DNA from 4 places in the Colwellia sp. 6M3 genome. Region 2 is predicted to be linked to each of the others. Evidence: predicted binding sites of a transcription regulator. Region 2 holds the regulator's gene; each other region holds the start of a gene.
What was found. Region 2 encodes sigma-54, which starts transcription at its own class of promoters, with help from an activator protein. Its sites were predicted from a motif close to GTTGGCACGNNNNTNGNNT; they were not measured.
Positions count from the first base shown of each region.

Region 1: H4J50_RS05285 (EF-hand domain-containing protein) is a predicted target of sigma-54. The motif match lies at 2,342-2,360, and genes of this name have one in related genera.
Region 3: flgA (flagellar basal body P-ring formation chaperone FlgA) is a predicted target of sigma-54. The motif match lies at 1,695-1,713, and genes of this name have one in related genera.
Region 4: H4J50_RS19695 (PEP-CTERM sorting domain-containing protein) is a predicted target of sigma-54. The motif match lies at 2,741-2,759, and genes of this name have one in related genera.

Region 1 covers NZ_JACGWF010000015.1:32,959-37,413, reverse strand. Annotated here, with positions in the region: gene H4J50_RS05295 (ATP-binding protein) at 198-1,622, shown strand; gene H4J50_RS05290 (response regulator) at 1,632-2,297, shown strand; gene H4J50_RS05285 (EF-hand domain-containing protein) at 2,413-2,703, shown strand; gene H4J50_RS05280 (hypothetical protein) at 2,714-3,184, shown strand; gene H4J50_RS05275 (YheV family putative zinc ribbon protein) at 3,406-3,600, opposite strand; gene H4J50_RS05270 (ATP-binding cassette domain-containing protein) at 3,731-4,455, shown strand, end outside.
Region 2 covers NZ_JACGWF010000003.1:36,995-41,449, reverse strand. Annotated here, with positions in the region: gene rapZ (RNase adapter RapZ) at 1-706, opposite strand, end outside; gene ptsN (PTS IIA-like nitrogen regulatory protein PtsN) at 713-1,165, opposite strand; gene hpf (ribosome hibernation promoting factor) at 1,195-1,482, opposite strand; gene H4J50_RS01275 (RNA polymerase factor sigma-54) at 1,518-3,023, opposite strand; gene lptB (LPS export ABC transporter ATP-binding protein) at 3,084-3,815, opposite strand; gene lptA (lipopolysaccharide transport periplasmic protein LptA) at 3,816-4,295, opposite strand; gene lptC (LPS export ABC transporter periplasmic protein LptC) at 4,327-4,455, opposite strand, start outside.
Region 3 covers NZ_JACGWF010000006.1:60,893-65,347, reverse strand. Annotated here, with positions in the region: gene H4J50_RS02760 (protein-glutamate O-methyltransferase CheR) at 1-684, opposite strand, end outside; gene H4J50_RS02755 (chemotaxis protein) at 724-1,659, opposite strand; gene flgA (flagellar basal body P-ring formation chaperone FlgA) at 1,926-2,549, shown strand; gene flgM (flagellar biosynthesis anti-sigma factor FlgM) at 2,624-2,926, shown strand; gene H4J50_RS02740 (flagella synthesis protein FlgN) at 2,952-3,383, shown strand; gene H4J50_RS02735 (LPP20 family lipoprotein) at 3,422-3,886, opposite strand; gene H4J50_RS02730 (FlgO family outer membrane protein) at 3,924-4,455, opposite strand, start outside.
Region 4 covers NZ_JACGWF010000074.1:2,469-6,923, forward strand. Annotated here, with positions in the region: gene prsT (XrtA/PEP-CTERM system TPR-repeat protein PrsT) at 1-1,416, opposite strand, end outside; gene H4J50_RS14360 (ThiF family adenylyltransferase) at 1,614-2,468, shown strand; gene H4J50_RS19695 (PEP-CTERM sorting domain-containing protein) at 2,818-3,618, shown strand; gene prsT (XrtA/PEP-CTERM system TPR-repeat protein PrsT) at 4,209-4,455, opposite strand, start outside.

The DNA.
Region 1 (4,455 bases), on a different contig from region 2:
TTAGAACTTTGACTCAGTCCCATTGATTTTAAGCTTTTTACATTTTCTAATGTGCTTAATTTAATTCGCTTTAGTCGAAATAAAACCGAGCTTTTAACAAATTTTAAGATTATAAATGTACTATGAAAATTCAAAATAAACTCTTTCTCTTTCTCTTTAGCTTTAGCTTGGTATTAGTTACCGTTTTGGTTTCGCTAATGCAGTGGAGCATTGATAAAGGCATGGTTGAATATGTTATTTCGAAAGAAGTAGAAACATTACAACCGGTTCTAACTCAACTAGCTGATGAATATAAAGTTGAAAATAATTGGCGCTCCATTACCGGAGAACACCGCAGGTTTCATCAATTAATTTCTCAACAACTTGCAGACAGTGACTTTGACGTCGAAAAAAATCACCGACCTGCTAAAGGCGACAGAAAGCCATTTAATAAACCACGTTTTCAACCGAGCTCGCCTGAGAAAAGGCCTCCTCCTCGTCATAATAATTTTGATAACATGCCTCCTCGACCACCCAAAGGTGAAGCGCATTACGCATTGCTAACTGCTGACGAAACGGTAGTTGTCGGCATTTACCTGCCAACTTTAGAGTATAAAAAGGTCGCTATCGAAGTTGAGGGGCGTGTGGTAGGTTTTTTTGCTATTTCAAAACGTAATCAACTCACACAAGGTTATGAAGTTGAGTTTATTGAGCAACAACAAGAATATTTATGGCTAATTGCCTTTTTGGTTATGAGCCTTGTTGCGCTGGTTACCTTTCCTATTGCTCGACATATTGTTGAACCGATTAAGCTCATTACTCGTGGTATGCATAAACTTACCCAAGGCGATTATCAACAATCAATTCAGTTAAACAGAAAAGATGAACTCAATGAATTAAGTCGTGATTACAATGAATTAGCATTAACACTCGCTAAAAATGAAAGTGCAAGAAAACGCTGGTTAGCCAATATATCGCATGAATTACGTACCCCTGTCGCTATACTACGTGGCGAGTTAGAGGCCATGCTCGACAACGTTAGACCCTTAACCCATAGTAATATTGCTTCTGCTAATGACGAAGTAAAACATTTACAGTGTTTAATTGATGATTTAAATCAACTAACCAGTACTGATATCGGCGGTATGGGTTATCGCAAACAACATGAAGATTTAATGCAATTAATTCAGCACGAAGCAGGTAAGTATCGTGGTTATTTATCAAATGCCAAAATTGCACTTGTGCTTGAATTAAATACTAAAGAAGTTAATATTTATGCTGACAAAACTAGGCTCTATCAATTATTTGAAAATATTATTAATAATTGTATTAAATACTCGAAAGCAAGTGAACTTAGCGTTTCGGTCACGGTTAATAAATTAGAAGAAAATTCAGCCGGAAATAACAAAGGCACTGTTACCATAAAGTTTGAAGATAATGGCATTGGTGTTGATGAACAGCATCTTGTACATTTATTTGAATATTTATATCGCGTAGAAGATTCGAGAAATCGAGAAACAGGTGGCTTTGGCTTAGGCTTATCTATTTGTCAGCATATTGTTATCGCTCACCAAGGAGAAATTAGTGCTGAAAAGTCTGTTTCAGGCGGTTTAGCGGTTATCATTACCTTACCTTTAGCTTAGAGAAAACCTATGCCAGATTCGATATTAATCGTAGAAGATGAAGTTAAACTTGCTAATTTACTGGCAGATTATTTTGCACTTACTGAATATAGTCCGCACTTAATTCATCATGGTGATGACGTTATTGATTGGGTTAAAAAAAATCAACCGAAAGCTATATTGCTTGATATTATGCTCCCAGGTAAAAATGGTATAGATTTGTGCAAAGAAATCAGGCAGTTTTCAAATGTCCCTATTTTGATGGTGACCGCTAAGGTAGAAGAAATAGACCGTTTGCTCGGTTTAGAGTTAGGCGCTGATGACTATATTTGCAAACCCTTTAGCCCGCGTGAAGTCGTTGCAAGAGTGAAGGCGGTACTTAGACGAACACAAACACTTGATAATACTTCCGATATACTGATACTCGATGAACATCGGCTTACCGTGTCGTTTCATCATCACGAAGTATCGCTTACCTCTGTTGAATTTCAACTGTTAAAACCTTTAGCAGGTAAACCCGAACGTATTTTTACCCGAGATCAACTCATGCAAAATATGTATTCAGATGATCGTATCGTCAATAATCGCACCATTGATAGCCACATAAAAAAATTACGTAAAAAACTCAGTGACATTAGTAATGGCAAAGACTGGATACAATCAGTTTACGGTACAGGTTATCGTTTAGTGCTTTAATGCTTTAATGCTTAAGTTACAAAATTTAACTGACTTTTCTTTTTATTTGCACATTTTTTGCATTTTCTGTTGATAACCTTATATCCGAATTTGGGATAAGGATTAACAACATATTATGTATATGCAATCAAAAACCGTATTAGCCACGGCGTTACTATTCGTTATATTTAGTCAAACTCCGGCACAAGCACAAGAACAAAACCGAGGCCGACCAGGACCTCCACCCGCTTTTTCATCAATAGATATTAATGGCGATGATGAAGTCGACTTTGACGAATTTTCTCAGCAAGATTTGCCAAATGGTGATCATCAAAGCATTTTTGATGATATCGACAGCGATAGTAACGGTGTTATTAGTAAAACAGAGTTTAAAAACCACCGCCCACCGGCTAAACAAAAGCGCTAAGGAAAATAAATTGATTAATACAACTAATTTGGGCAGTTCAATGCCGCCCCCGCCCGCTAGAACAGAGCAAAGTTTAACCGCAGATCAGCAGTCGTTAATTTCTGAGACCTTATCTGAATTTGATACTGAAAACCTTAGTCAAGAAGATGCTTTGAGTATTATAGAAACATTTTCACAAGCTAATATTCAACCGGGTGCTGCACTTGAAAAAGCATTATCTAGCGCAGGTTTTGACGCCAAAAGCATAGGTGAACTCGCCAATGTTTCTGAAGGTAGTAGACCACCGCCACCCCCGCCGCCAAAACAAAGCACAGAAGAAATTACTTCAATGGTGGATTACCTATCTGAGTTACTAGAAGAAACTCTAGCATCTAATAATGGCAATAGTCTGAGTGATGAAAACAAACAGTCAATATTAGCGAAAGTTTTTGAAAAATTTGATCTTGAAGAAAGTGACTCTATTATTAATACCAGTGCGTAAGATTCTAATAAGTATATAAAAGTTAACCTGTTTAGTGCTTAGGTTAACTTTTTAATTTTGAGTGTTAACGCTTTTCAAATGCCGTAATTTATTCTCGTCACTTTTGATGTCACCCTACTAATTATTCCATAACTTTTGCACATGACAGCACAACGCTTTTTGTCTGATAACGCTGATATTATCAAGCCTAGCTAAAAGTACTGTTAACAATGCAAGAAAAGTTACTCTTGTTTAAAAATCCCAATAACTTGCTCATTTGGTCTAACTTCTTGCACTACATGCTCTTCAGGTTGCGACATTTGGTGCCCACAACTTACACAAGTTACGGTTTCAACTCCATGCTCCTTAACGAGTCCCATGGTGTCCATTTCTTTACATTTTGGGCATGTTGCTCCGGCTATAAATCGTTTTTTCACTTTTTCACTCAATTTTATTAAATATTTAATTAGATTTAGCAAGATATCTGCTCAGTGCTTCTATTTTACCTTGAACAACCCCCTAAGGAAAAGCGACAATAGCAACCTGCATTAAAATGAGACACGATAAATGATCATAGCTACAGATTTAAGTTTAGCCCGAGGCGCAAAATACCTCATAAAATCATCAAGTTTTACTATACATCCAAATCATAAGGTTGGGCTTGTTGGGGCGAACGGCTGTGGAAAATCTTCTTTATTCGCGAGCTTATTAGGTGCACTACCTGCTGATATGGGTAACCTTTCTATGCCAACAAGCTGGAAAATTGCTACCGTTAAGCAAGAAACGCCAGCGCTCGATCGATCGGCTTTAGATTATGTTATGGATGGAGATATTGAATTCCGACAATTAGAAGCCAAATTAGATCAAGCACGCGCTGACGATAACGGGACTCTTGAAGCAACCATTATCAACCAAATTGACACCGTTAATGGCTACAGTTTACCAGCACGAGCAGGCGAGTTATTACACGGTTTAGGTTTTGTACAAGAACAACTAGCAAACCCAGTAAAGTCATTTTCTGGTGGTTGGAGAATGCGCTTAAACTTAGCCCAAGCTTTGATAAGTCGTGCTGATTTATTATTACTGGATGAGCCCACCAACCATTTAGATTTAGACGCAGTTATTTGGCTACAGCGCTGGCTGAAAAGGTTCACCGGCACCCTAGTACTTATTTCGCATGACCGTGATTTTCTTGATGATGTTATTGGCCAAATACTCCATATTGAACACCAAACTGCAAAACTTTATTCTGGTAACTACAGCGCATTTGAACGTCAACGTGCCGAGCATTT
Region 2 (4,455 bases):
TTCGTTCTAGATGCGGTAACCAGGTCATCATGAAGCTATTTATTTGCCAAATAAACTTTGTCACAATAGGTTGGCTAGCAAGGAAATCTTGCACAGGTTTATCTAATCCGGTGAAGCCCTTAAGTTCTTTATCCCAAAATGGGTTAGGTAAAAATCGCGCATCAAATACATAGTCTGCATCTTGTGGTACGCCATGTTTAAAGCCAAAAGATTCAAAAACAACCACCATAGAACCCGATTTTTTACCTAGTATACGCTCTCTAACTAAGTCGGCCAGCTGATGTGGTGATAGTTGGCTAGTGTTGATATATAAATGTGCGCGACTTGCGATAGGTTCAAGAAGCTTTTTTTCTAAGGCTATGGCTTGGTCTAAGGCTATATTTTGTCTAATTAGCGGATGTAAGCGTCGTGTCTCGCTGAAACGACGGATAAGGTCACTATCGTCGGCATCTAAATAAAGTAAACTTAACTCTACTGCATTAGGTAAGTATTCTATAATTTCGGGTACATCGTTAGGATCAGCAGGTAGGTTTCGAACATCTAGGCTGACGGCAACATTTTCATAATCATTAATGACGGTATGAATTAAAGCGGGTAACAAATTAACCGGTATGTTATCTACACAATAGTAGCCCAGATCTTCTAATACGCGTAATGCAACACTTTTACCTGATCCTGAACGACCACTGACTATAATTAACTTCATGGGGACTTAACTCGCCTGTTGGATTAGCTGAAACAGCTCTTGGTTACTTTGGCATTTACGCACTTGTTTGCAAAATTGTTTTTCACGAAAAATTTTTGCGATACTTTGTAATGTACACAGGTGATTTTGGCATTCATTTTCGGGCACAAATAAAGCAATAAAAATGTCCACAGGACGATTATCTATCGCATCAAAATCTATCGGCTCTTCTGTGGTAATAACCACCGCAATGGGTTGGGTAGAATTATCTAAACGTCCATGCGGTATCGCTATGCCATTTCCTATGCCGGTAGAACCCATTCTTTCGCGCTTAACTAGGCTTTCTAGTAGCTGAAAAGTATCGTGTTCAACCAATTTTTCAGCGGCCAGACTACTTAAGTATTCTAGAATACGTTTTTTACTGGAACCCGGTGCTGCACAAATAGTGCATTCCGGGGTTAGGATATCTTGCAACTTCATAAACTTATAAAACCTAAAGCGACTTGGCGCTAATGCTTGTTGATTTTGCCTTTGTATTTCAAAATTTGGCGATCTAATTTATCAATTAATGCATCAATTGATGCGTACATATCGTTATGTTCAGCCTTAGCGTGAACCTCAGAGCCCGTTAAATGCACAGTAGATTCAGCGATCTGGTTCAATTTTTCAACCGTTAGTACCACATGTACATTATTAATGTGTTCAAAGTGGCGCTCTATTTTTTCAAATTTAGCATTAACATAATCACGTAATGAGTCGGTAACATCGACATGGTGTCCAGTAAGATTAATTTGCATAAGCTTCATTCCTCTTTTTTGGTGATTAAGACTGCCTACAATAGGCTTTTACGTTGATTTGACGGCGGTATAGAGAGTGACTCTCGATACTTGGCAATAGTGCGTCTTGCTACTTTAATGCCTTGTTCGGCCAAGATATCGGCGATTTTACTGTCGCTTAATGGCTTTGCGGGTATTTCGGCGGCAACAAGTTTTTTAATTAACTCACGAATAGCGGTTGATGAGCATTCACCACCATTTTCAGTACTTACATGGCTAGAGAAGAAGTATTTAAGCTCAAAAATGCCTCTGGGTGTATGCATATACTTTTGTGTAGTAACACGAGAAATAGTCGATTCGTGCATATCTACCGCTTCGGCAATATCATTTAAAACCATAGGTCGCATAGCTTCAGGGCCATGTTCAAAGAAACCCTGCTGGCGCTGTACAATACAATTGGACACTTTTAACAAGGTATCGTTCCTGCTTTCAAGGCTTTTGATAAACCATTTAGCTTCTTGCAAGTTCGAGCGAATAAATTGACTGTCTGCTGATGATTTCATCGAGCGAGACATGGCAGCATATTGTTGATTTACTGATAACTTAGGTGCTGTGTCTGGGTTTAGCTCTACAGTCCAGCGACCATTTTTCTTTTCAACCGACACGTCAGGAATAACATACTGTTCTTCACTCTTGATAACACTATCGCCCGGGCGAGGGTCTAATGATTGTATTAAGCGAATAACTTCACGTAATTGGTCTTCTTTAATGCGTAACTTTCGCATCAATTGGCGATAATCGCGATTACCCAATAATTCGATATGCTCAGTTACCGCTAACTTACTTTCAGCGAGCCAAGGCGTATCTTTTGAAAATTGGTTGAGCTGAATAAGTAAACACTCTGGAATTGAACGAGCCGCTACGCCCACCGGATCAAAAACGTTAATCCGTTTAAGCACTACTTCAATTTCATCAAGTTCAACACCATCAATGCCTACGCTTTCTAATATCTCGTCTGCAGAAACTGTTAGGTAGCCGGCATCATCTATAGCTTCAATAATAGCGATAGCAATTGTTCTATCGGTATCGCTAAATGGTGTTAGTTCCATTTGCCAAATAAGATGGTCTTGTAAGGAGTCTTTTGTTTCACCCTGATAGGTATAATCTTCTGATGCATGACCAACACCGCCACTGCTCGCACTGGCACTAAAGTTGTCATCCCACGTTGTATCACTATTTAATTCTTCGGGTATGTCAGTTTTTGCTAAGCCTTCTGATGAACTTATTTCATCAATAGTCGGTGCAGAATCTTCGCTGCCATCTGAGGATATTTCTACGCTATCGCCAATACCAGCGGAGTATGCTTCTTCTAAATTGTCAGGGGTGTTTTCTGAATTGTTGTCGGGAGATTCATCAACTTCAAGTAAAGGGTTACTTTCAAGAGCTTCTTGAATTTCTTGTTGTAAATCCAAGGTCGATAATTGCAACAGCTTGATAGCCTGCTGCAATTGCGGGGTCATCGTTAATTGTTGTCCGATACGGAGTTGCAGAGTAGGACGCATTTACGTTTTCTTTTCCCTGTTCAAGTACATTAGTATGTTACCGAGTAAGTCTGTTATTCACTATAGCGTGAATTGTTCACCAAGGTATACATCTCTTACGTGTTGATTTGCAAGTATTTCAGTAGAGTTACCTTCGGCAATAAGCTCGCCGTGACTAACAATATAGGCGTGCTCACAGACATCGAGGGTTTCACGTACATTATGGTCGGTAATTAAGATACCTATGCCACGTTCTTTTAAGTGTAGGATAATTTTTTTTATATCACCTACCGAAATTGGATCAACACCAGCAAAAGGTTCATCAAGGAGAATAAATTTAGGATCTGCAGCTAAAGCTCGCGCTATTTCAACTCGTCGACGTTCACCACCAGACAGGCTCATGCCGAGGTTGTCTTTGATATGACCAATGTTAAATTCTTCTAATAAATGCTCAAGTTTTTCTTCTCTTTCAACGTCGGTTAGCGTTTTACGGGTTTGTAAAATCGCCATTATGTTGTCATAAACCGTTAGTTTGCGAAAAATTGAAGCTTCTTGAGGTAGATAACCAATACCTTTGCGGGCACGTTCATGCATGGGCAATAAGGTTAAATCTTCGTCATTTAAAATAATTGAGCCACTGTCGTTATTAACTAAGCCAACGATCATGTAAAACGAAGTGGTTTTACCCGCGCCATTTGGTCCTAATAAGCCAACAATTTGTCCAGCAGAAACCTTCATACTAACGTTTTTAACGACTTTTCTGCCTTTGTAGGCTTTTGCAAGGCCAATGGCTGATAATGTTGAAGTAGACATTTACTCTTGCTTGTCCTTAGATTTTTTTGGCGGTTCAGTTTTATTTTTTGGCTGCAATACTGTTTCAACCTTAGCATTTTCTAAGCTTTCGGCATTGACATATTCAGTCTCGAAGTTATAGGTGATTTTACTGCCACTTACTTCACTACCTTCTTGGCGTAACAAAGCATTACCTGAAATAACAACCGTATTCAAATCAGGTTCATAACGAATTTCATTGGCTTGTAAATTGATAGGGCTACCATCTTGCAGCGTTTGCTCAAATGTCGCAGGAGAACCTTTCGCAATATAAATTTTATTATTGCTTTTATCTTGAGTTATCACCTGTACGAGTTCGGCATTAATTGTCAGCGAACCTTGAGAGATAATGACATTATCAATATAACTGAATATTTTATTTTTCAGATCAGCTGCTTGGCGTGAAGAAGAAATTTTAATTTCTTGGTCAACATCGAATTTTTCAGCATTTACTGCCGGCATTAATAATGCAAATGCAGAAAAATAAATAAGGTTATTTTTTAATTTTTTTATAAATGGTTTGTACATGTTCAGTCAATGTCATCTGTGTTGTGTTTAAGTCTACAATTAATCCTGAGCCATACATAGTAAATCCTTTACCTAATATTAAGATTGTTTGCTC
Region 3 (4,455 bases), on a different contig from region 2:
CTCAGGAGAGAAGTAAATCAAGACGTTACGGCAGAAAACCAAATCAAAACGCCCCATTAAACTATAACTATTTAATAAGTTAATTTGGCGAAAGCTGACCATGTTTTTAATGAAGTCTTTCACCTTCAGCATACCATTATCACCGGCTTCAAAAAATTGTTTTTTACGCTCTAAAGATAAACCTCGTGAGAGGGCTAAATTATCATAATGAGCATACTTGCAATGTTCTAACATGGTGTTAGAGATATCAGTGCCAATAATTTGAACACCACCAGGAAATGCGCCGGGGTTATTTTGTTGAAATTCATAAACCGCCATAGCAATTGAATAAGGTTCTTGTCCTGATGAGCTTGCCGCTGACCAAATTTTTAATTGTGTTTGTTGGCCTTTAAATTCTGGCAGGATTTTCTTTTTCAAAAGTTCGAAAGGATAGTCGTCACGAAACCATAAGGTTTCATTGGTGGTCATGGCGTCAATAACTGATGCCCGCAGTTGCCGTTTAACCGGATTAAGCGTTTGCGCTACTAAATCAGACAAAGACGCAACATCAAATTTTGCCATCAGTGGTGCTAGGCGACTTTTTACCAAGTACTGTTTACTTTCACCTAAAACAATACCGCATTGCTGCTCTAGAAATATTCTAAACTGATGATAACTTTTATCATCGAGTTGCTTAGTTAACACTAGTTATTATCCACCTTATCTAAAGAATGCAAACAAACATTAAGAAGTTTCATCATGTTTTAACCACTTTTTAACCGCAGTAGCTAACTCGTCAGGATGAAATTTAGGAATAAAATCTTCAGCCCCAACTTTTTCTACCATAGCATTATTAAAAACACCACTGAGTGAGGTGTGTAAAATAACAGGCATATTTTTCATGCGATCATTTTGCTTAATTTCTGCTGTCAGCGTATAACCATCCATTTCCGGCATTTCAATATCAGAAATTAACAAAGCGACTTTTTCGGTGATACTATTTTGACACCCGTCAGCAATTGTTTGTAATTGATCAAGTGCATCTTGACCATTTTTGGCTAACAACATAGTTAAACCTAAAGATTCAAGCGCACGTTTGACTTGGTTGCGCGCCACGGTTGAATCATCGGCGATCATAATGACTCGCTCACCAATTTTTTCGCCCACCGTTGCATCAGCAATACCTTCACTTAACTCTGTTGAAATTGGGTTGATTTCATTGAGGATTTTTTCAACATCAAGAATAGAGACCATTTCGTTGTCAATTTCAGTAACTGCCGTTAGGTAGCTTGATTTTCCTGCCCCTTCTGGCGGTGGCATCATATTTTTCCAACTCACGGTCACAATACGCTCAACACCGGCAACAAGAAAGCCCTGCACGCTGCGATTATATTCAGCAATAATGACAAAGCTATCTTCTGTTTGCTCAATCTCCGGGCCACCAGTAGCTTTACTTAAATCAATAATAGAAATAGTTTGGCCACGAATGTGAGCAACGCCTTTAATAACCTTATCTTGTTTGGGTAATAAAGTCAGTCTAGGACAAGGCATGACTTCACGTACTTTAAAAACATTAATGCCAAAGCGATGCCGCCCATTAAGTTTAAATAGCAACAACTCCAATCGGTTTTGTCCGACTAATTGAGTGCGCTGATTAACTGAGTCTAGTATGCCTGTCATAAGAAACCTCTTTGGTATGCCATTGCAAATATAACAAAGGCACGATTCTTGATTGTACAATCATTAAAACCACTAATGTCTGTGCATAACGTAAATACTTTGACGTTATGTATATTAATTTAAGTTGAGTTGATTTTAGTTAACTAAATTAAGCTTAGACGAGTATTTTTATTTCCCTAGCATTCAAATAAGAAATTATGAGCCAATTAAAGATAATATTAACAATAGCCCTTATATACATAGCCATAGTTAATTCGAGTTCAGCCATGACGTTTGATCGGGAGTATCTCTATAACTTCATCAAAAAACATGTCGAGAATAACGTGAGTTTACCTGCTCAAGGAAAGCTAAATGTCGAAGTATCTGAAATAGATCCTCGCATTTCATTACAATCTTGTGTGTCACCATTAACGGCAAATATACCTGAAAACCATAACGGTAGAAACGTAAATGTTAAAATTGTTTGTTCCGACGAAAATTCTTGGTATTTATATATACCGGTAAAAATTCAAACAATAGTGCCTGTTGTAGTGACACGAATGCGCGTCAGCAAAGGTACTTTACTCAGTCAAAGTAATATAGAACTTATATTTAAAGACTCAGGGCAAATTCGAGGGGCAGTGATGACAGATCCAAGCCTTGCCACTGGTGTGCGCACCAAAAGAAATTTATCTCAAGGTAGCGTTATAACAAATAAAAACACCTGCTTTGTTTGTAAAGATGAGCCTGTGAATATCATTGCTAAGTCAGATAGCTTTGAGATTAAGTCGTTTGGCGTTGCGTTAGACGACGGCAGCTTAGGTGAAATTATATCCGTGCGAAATAAGCAATCTGGACGAATTGTTCAAGGGCAAGTTAGCGCTATTAACCAAGTCGTAATTAATTTATAATAATTGCTTAAGTTTTCTGCTGTTTTGCCGATAAAAGGTTAGAAACCAATAACTGTTGTAAGTAGGATACAATAATGGCTATTAATATCAATAACTTGAGTAACACCAACCAAGTAAAGCAACAAGTTCAAACTAAACAGCAAGTTAGCGAAAATGCAAATACATCGCAACAAGCTAAATTAGCACCGCGCGATTCGGTGTCAATTACCCCACAAGCAAAACAGATGACTGAGTTGCAAAAAAAAGCAGCTGACTCACCAGTGCTAAACCAGAAAAAAATAGCTGAATTAAAAGATGCTATTGCATCTGGTGATTATAAAGTTAACCCAGAAAAACTGGCAGCGAGTATTGCTAACTTTGAATTTGATCTCAACTAACTCGTAAGAAGTAAAGGAGTAATAAGTGTCTGAAAAAATAACACCGCAACAATTGATCTCTCAACAGTTATCTCAGTTGATGCAACTAGAAACGTTATTAAATACAGAGAAAGACGTCCTTCAGAAACAAAACCCTGATGCACTTATTAGTATTACCTCAGATAAAAACAACTTACTGATAGCGATTCAAGAAATTGACAATGCTATAGGACAAAGTTTTGAGTTCAAACAAGAAAAGTTAGCTGGTAATTTCGACACAGAGTTAGCCGATATTGAAGCGTGTTTAGTCCGCTGTAAAAAACAAAACCAAATTAATGGTTTAATCATTCATCAGTCTCAACTCTCAGTTGAACGAATGAAAACCTCTTTATTAGAAAATCATAATAAGTCATCAATGACTTATGATAGCAAAGGAAAAACCTCTGGTGGGCTGAGTAGCCTAGGGTTAAAAGCTTAAGCACTTTTATTTTTAGGTATAAATTTCAGCCACTAATGCTAATAATAAGTGATATGCTTTATCTCTTGACGGTTAGACGATGCATTATAAATTTCATATACATCTTTAAAGTCTAAGCTTAACTCTGTTGTGTAACTGTCACCAACAGGGTAACTTTTTACAACTTTAGCGCCACGAATAATACCTTGTACCGAAGCCTTTAGTAGCTGGTTATCTACCACTAAATTAGACATAGTGGTTTTGCCATCAATACTTTGCCCATAAACTTGTTCAGCAAGCTCGGCATAGGCAGCAATTTTTGATGCTTTCATTGCCATTAACATACGTTGTGTTTTGTGTGTTGAGTTTTGCAAACTAATTGGCGCTTGGCCAATAGCCGTTAATACAGGAAATTGCTCTGGCTTTACATTTTGCCATTCAACATGTCTATCAAACACCGAAGAACATGCGCTCAAAACTATAGCACTTAAAAAAATTGCGATATTATTGCGTAAAGTATTCATATTCACCTTCGATATTGTCATTCTCATCATTGGAGTATTATTTCTGTATAGCAATTGCACGAGCATCATCAGCTAGCATTGCGCTGTCACGTATGATCATGCCATCTTTCATTTTAACATTATCATCATTTTTAAAGTCATCGCCTACAACCCAAGCCGGAATAAAAGACTGAGCAGTTGCAACAACAACACGTGATTGCATACCTATCATCCGAGCATTAACTAAAACCCCTGCTTCTTGTTGCATCATGGTTCCGGTCACTACATAGTCAATTATCTGACGTTCAGGTAATTCTTTCCAATCTCGGCTAAAAACATAGTCACCATCTTCAGTAACTCGAATATGCCCAGTAGTTTTAAAATCAATAACCACTAAGCCATGTCGCTGCATTTCATGAACAAAGCTTTCAGATAGTTGATTACCAAGCCAATTGGTTGATTCTAAATTTTTTAAATCCACAAATGACGCAATGGCAATTGGCGTTTTAGGATTTACAAATGTACTACTTTCCAACATTTGATATGCCAAACCTTTAACTACATCGTTTATTGCATGACGAGGTAACGCA
Region 4 (4,455 bases), on a different contig from region 2:
TTTTAGGTTATGCCCGCCTGACTTATCTGGATACTCTTTTAACCACTTATCTGCGATAACAGTTGCCCGAGATAAGTCTCCTGATTCAATAGACGCAAATGCTAAAGTTAGCTCAGCAGAAACTAACTCTGGATTCATCTGTAAAGCTAATTCTAGTTTTTCAATGCCCGACGGATCGTTCATCATTAACTTTAACACGCCAGCTCTTGCGGCTTCTTCACCGGTTAAATCGGTTGAGCCTGAAGCATAATTGGCTATCTCTTTTGCTTCTTCCAATGCCCCGACTTCAAGTAGCTCATAACTCATTGTTGCCAAAAATTGAGCATTCAATTTATTTTTAACATCGTAGCCACTCAATGTTTCGCTAATATCATCAATAAAGCCTAACTGTAATTGGCTCACCGCGAGCATTCTTTTAGCGGGATGTTCATCTGAAATGTAAGGCATTAAATCTGTTAAATAATTAACACTTTGTTCATAGTTTTTTAAATAAAACGCACTTGCTCCAGCCACTAGTTTTAAGCTAAAAGAGTTAAACCCAGAATTTAACGATTGAACAGCAAAGCGGCTTGCTGCTACATAATCTTTATCTTCAAAACGTACTGTTGCCTTAATATATTGTAAAAAAGGCTGTGTCGGCACCCTAGCTAAAATAGTATCTGCAATTTCTTCTGCTGCTTTAAACTGGCCATTTTTTAACAGCGCATCGGCAATAAATAGCTGTACTTTGCCAGAATTGGGCTGCATTTCTTGATATTCTTGAAAGCTATTCACCGCCAAAGTATAATCTTGTTCAACTGTTGCAATTTGACCTTGCAACATCAGTGCATCAACATTACCCGGATTTGCAATTAATATGCGCTCAACTAACGTTCTTGCCTGTTGAATATTTTGTTTCGAAAATTCTAAATAAGCACTTGCCAACATACTGTAATTATCTGCTTGAGAAAAAGACAGCGCAGTATCCACCGATGCTTGAGCTAACTCATTATCTCCAGTTCGTAACGATGCTAGTGTTTTATATGCAAGATATTGCGGGCTTAACTGAGATAAAAATTCTTCCTGTTTGTTCAATGCTAAAACATCTAAGTCTGATTCAGTTAATATATAGGCTCGAGCCAACAGAGGAATAACTTGATCTACAGAATAGTTTAATTTACTAGCGCGTTCTAACTCTTTAACAGCGTTTTCTGCATCGCCTGTACTTAAATATAATCGGCCGAGTAAAAACCTCGCATAAGCATTTTTATCATCAACTTTAAGTGCGTTTTTTAATGAAATAATAGCCGTATTACTTTGCTTTTCAATTATAGCTTTCTCTGCTTGTTCAATATAAGTTTGCGCCGATTCATTGTCAGAGCATGCAAACAAAACAAAAATAACACTTACACAGATTATTGATTTCGAAAAATTCATTTAAACTTCCTGTTTTGGGTTTAATAGCATCTTCATTAAAGTATGATAATAAAGCATTAATTTCTCTTTTAAAATGAAATTTAAATAATCAACACTTATACAATACACTTATCTGGGTGTATATTTATTACATCGCTTATAGAATATAGTTTATTCTTTCAGTTGTTCACGTCATTACAAGCTTAAAAGGAATGTTAATGTTTAACTATGAAAAAGCCTTTTCGAGAAATATTGGCTGGGTTACAGAAGAAGAACAACAAACTCTTAGAGGGAAAAAAGTAGCCATAGCAGGTGCCGGTGGTGTCGGTGGTGTACATTTACTGACATTAGCTAGACTAGGTGTCGGAAATTTTTACATTTCTGACTTTGATGATTTTGAAGTACATAACTTTAATCGTCAATCCGGCGCATTTATGTCGACCCTAGGTGAGCAAAAAGTTGATGTTATGCAGCGTATGGCGCTTGATATAAACCCTGAAGCAAATATAAAGTGCTTTCCTGAAGGCATTTTTGAACATAACGTTGACGAATTTCTTGAAGGTGTTGATCTGTATGTTGATGCCTTAGACTTTTTTGCTTTGCAAGCAAGAAAAACAGTGTTTAAAAAATGTTATGAAAAAAACATCCCAGTAATTACTGCCGCACCGCTCGGCATGGGAGCTGCATTTCTATGTTTTATGCCCGGCAAAATGTCTTACGAAGAATATTTTCGTTTTGAAGACAAGCAAACTGAAGATGAACAACTTATTCAATTCCTAGTAGGCCTATCTCCTGCAATGTTACAACGCCCTTACCTAGTAGATAACAGCCGAGTAAACTTTAAAGAAAAACGTGGTCCATCAACGCCTATGGCAGTTAATCTTTGCGCAGGCATAGCAGAAACATACGCGTTGAAAATTTTATTAGCGCGCGGAGAAATAATTGCAGCACCTTATGGGTTACACTTTGATGCTTACCGAAACAAATTTAAAAAAACATGGCTACCATTTGGTAATGGGGGTCTCATCCCAAGAATAATGTTTCATATCGTCAAAAAAATTGTATTAAAATAGCCTTTGGCAATATTAATAATGTAGTGGTTAATTAGAGTGAATTATATTCACCGGGACAATAACCTGTTTATTGCTAGACATAATTTATACCATTAAGATAATAACGAGATAAATTTATTTACGCCTAGCTAAATGAAATAAAGGTTTACTACTACCACCAAGGTAATCGCAAGTGTTGTTAAAATCACATAACAGTGTCAGATATTTTTACACTACATGCTTACATCACTTCAACTGAAATATAATAAACAAACAAAACAGCAACTTAAAAACATGGCACCTTAGTTGCATTATTCAACTCAGAAACAAATAACTAACGATAAGTTGCTACAACTTTAAAGGATTTAAAATGAAAACATTTACTAAATTATTGTGTACAGCAGCCGTGGCTTCTGTTGGTACTTTTGCAAACGCAAACGTAATTATTAATTCTGGTACTACTGGTACTACAGGTGCTGCGACTGAACTACAGGTTAACCTTCAGGCTACTTCTACTCTTGCTGGTGGTACTTGTTCAGGTACTGAATGTCAGCCTACAATTCCTACCTCTACATTTACAGAAGCAGGTACTGGTGTAGTTACTAGTTTATTACCTGGCGGACAAAATGGTGTTTTTAACTCTGGTTTCAATTCAACTTGGTTCTTAAATGTAGTATATACAGGTTTGACTGGTGGTTACACTATGGGCTTCCCTAACTTTAATGCCGCAGGTTATGTTGATCTTTTTTATGTAGAACAAAGCACTGGCAACACAGAACAAATGGCTCGTCTTTTAGTTGGTGGTGGACAAGTTGAACCAGCTAACGTTAATATGTCGGGTATTGTAGATTACTCTTGGTATGCTAATGCAACAGACCAAGGTAACACAGCTGCAGATGCTACTACTTTCTTCGAAAGCTCTGTTGCTTCTAATGGTTTTACCAACTTTTATGACATTTGGGCTGATACGACTACTGCAAATGTAACTTGGGACTTTGACTTTTCAATTGCAACGCCAAACGCTCCATACAACGGTGATACTACAAGCGCAACTCGTACAACTGACTTAAACGGTCAAATAGCGTTTAATGTTCCAGAGCCTTCTTCAATTGCTATTCTTGGCCTTGGTTTACTAGGTTTAGCTGGTGCAGCTCGTCGTCGTAAATCTTAATTATATTTAAGTGACCATAAAAGCCTTCTTGATGAAGGCTTTTTTTTGTCTAAATACTGACCCGCCCCTAAATAAGATTGACACTTACCCAGCAATTAATTGGTAAGTTCTTGGAGTGAACCACTAAACGTACTCAAAAATTACTTCCTCGCTTTAAATTAAGTGCAACTCTGTAAAGTACCACATTGAAAAAGCCGAAAAATAGAAAAACAAATAATGTATTAGTACTCCATTAGAAAAGGTGCTGGTATCGCTCAAACCAATACTAAAACCTGAAACTCTTCCAGAAACTCTATATCAATTGATTGATGCCCGACAATGACTATTGTGTTAAAAGCACGCTAACTGAGCGCATCAAAGGCATACCGAAGAATTAATACTTACTTAATGGTAAAGCGCAAAGACATAAAAAGATACAACGAAAATGGTTGAGGGATTGAGGGACTCTGTGATGATATATAACCAACAAAGGACACATAAAAATAAAACACATGATGGAGCACATCAGGTGTTTTATTTTTATGCGTTAACCCAGATCAGAATGGGAAATTTGAAGGTTCATTGGAGTAAAACAATAAAGATTAACTTTACTACTTGGTAATTGACAAATAATGCAGCTTTATATCGTTATCATAGGGTGCTAATAAATAAGCCTTTTTAATTAATTGTTGAGCTATATCTATATTACCCCTTTCCAACTGTATCAAAGCCGCGGTATCTAAAACTGATGGGTTTTCTGGTTGTAACTTCAGCGCCTTAGATACAATTACATAAGCATCTTCACTTTGATTGTTTTTAAGGTGTATCCAAGCCAAGTTATTTAGGTACTGAATATTA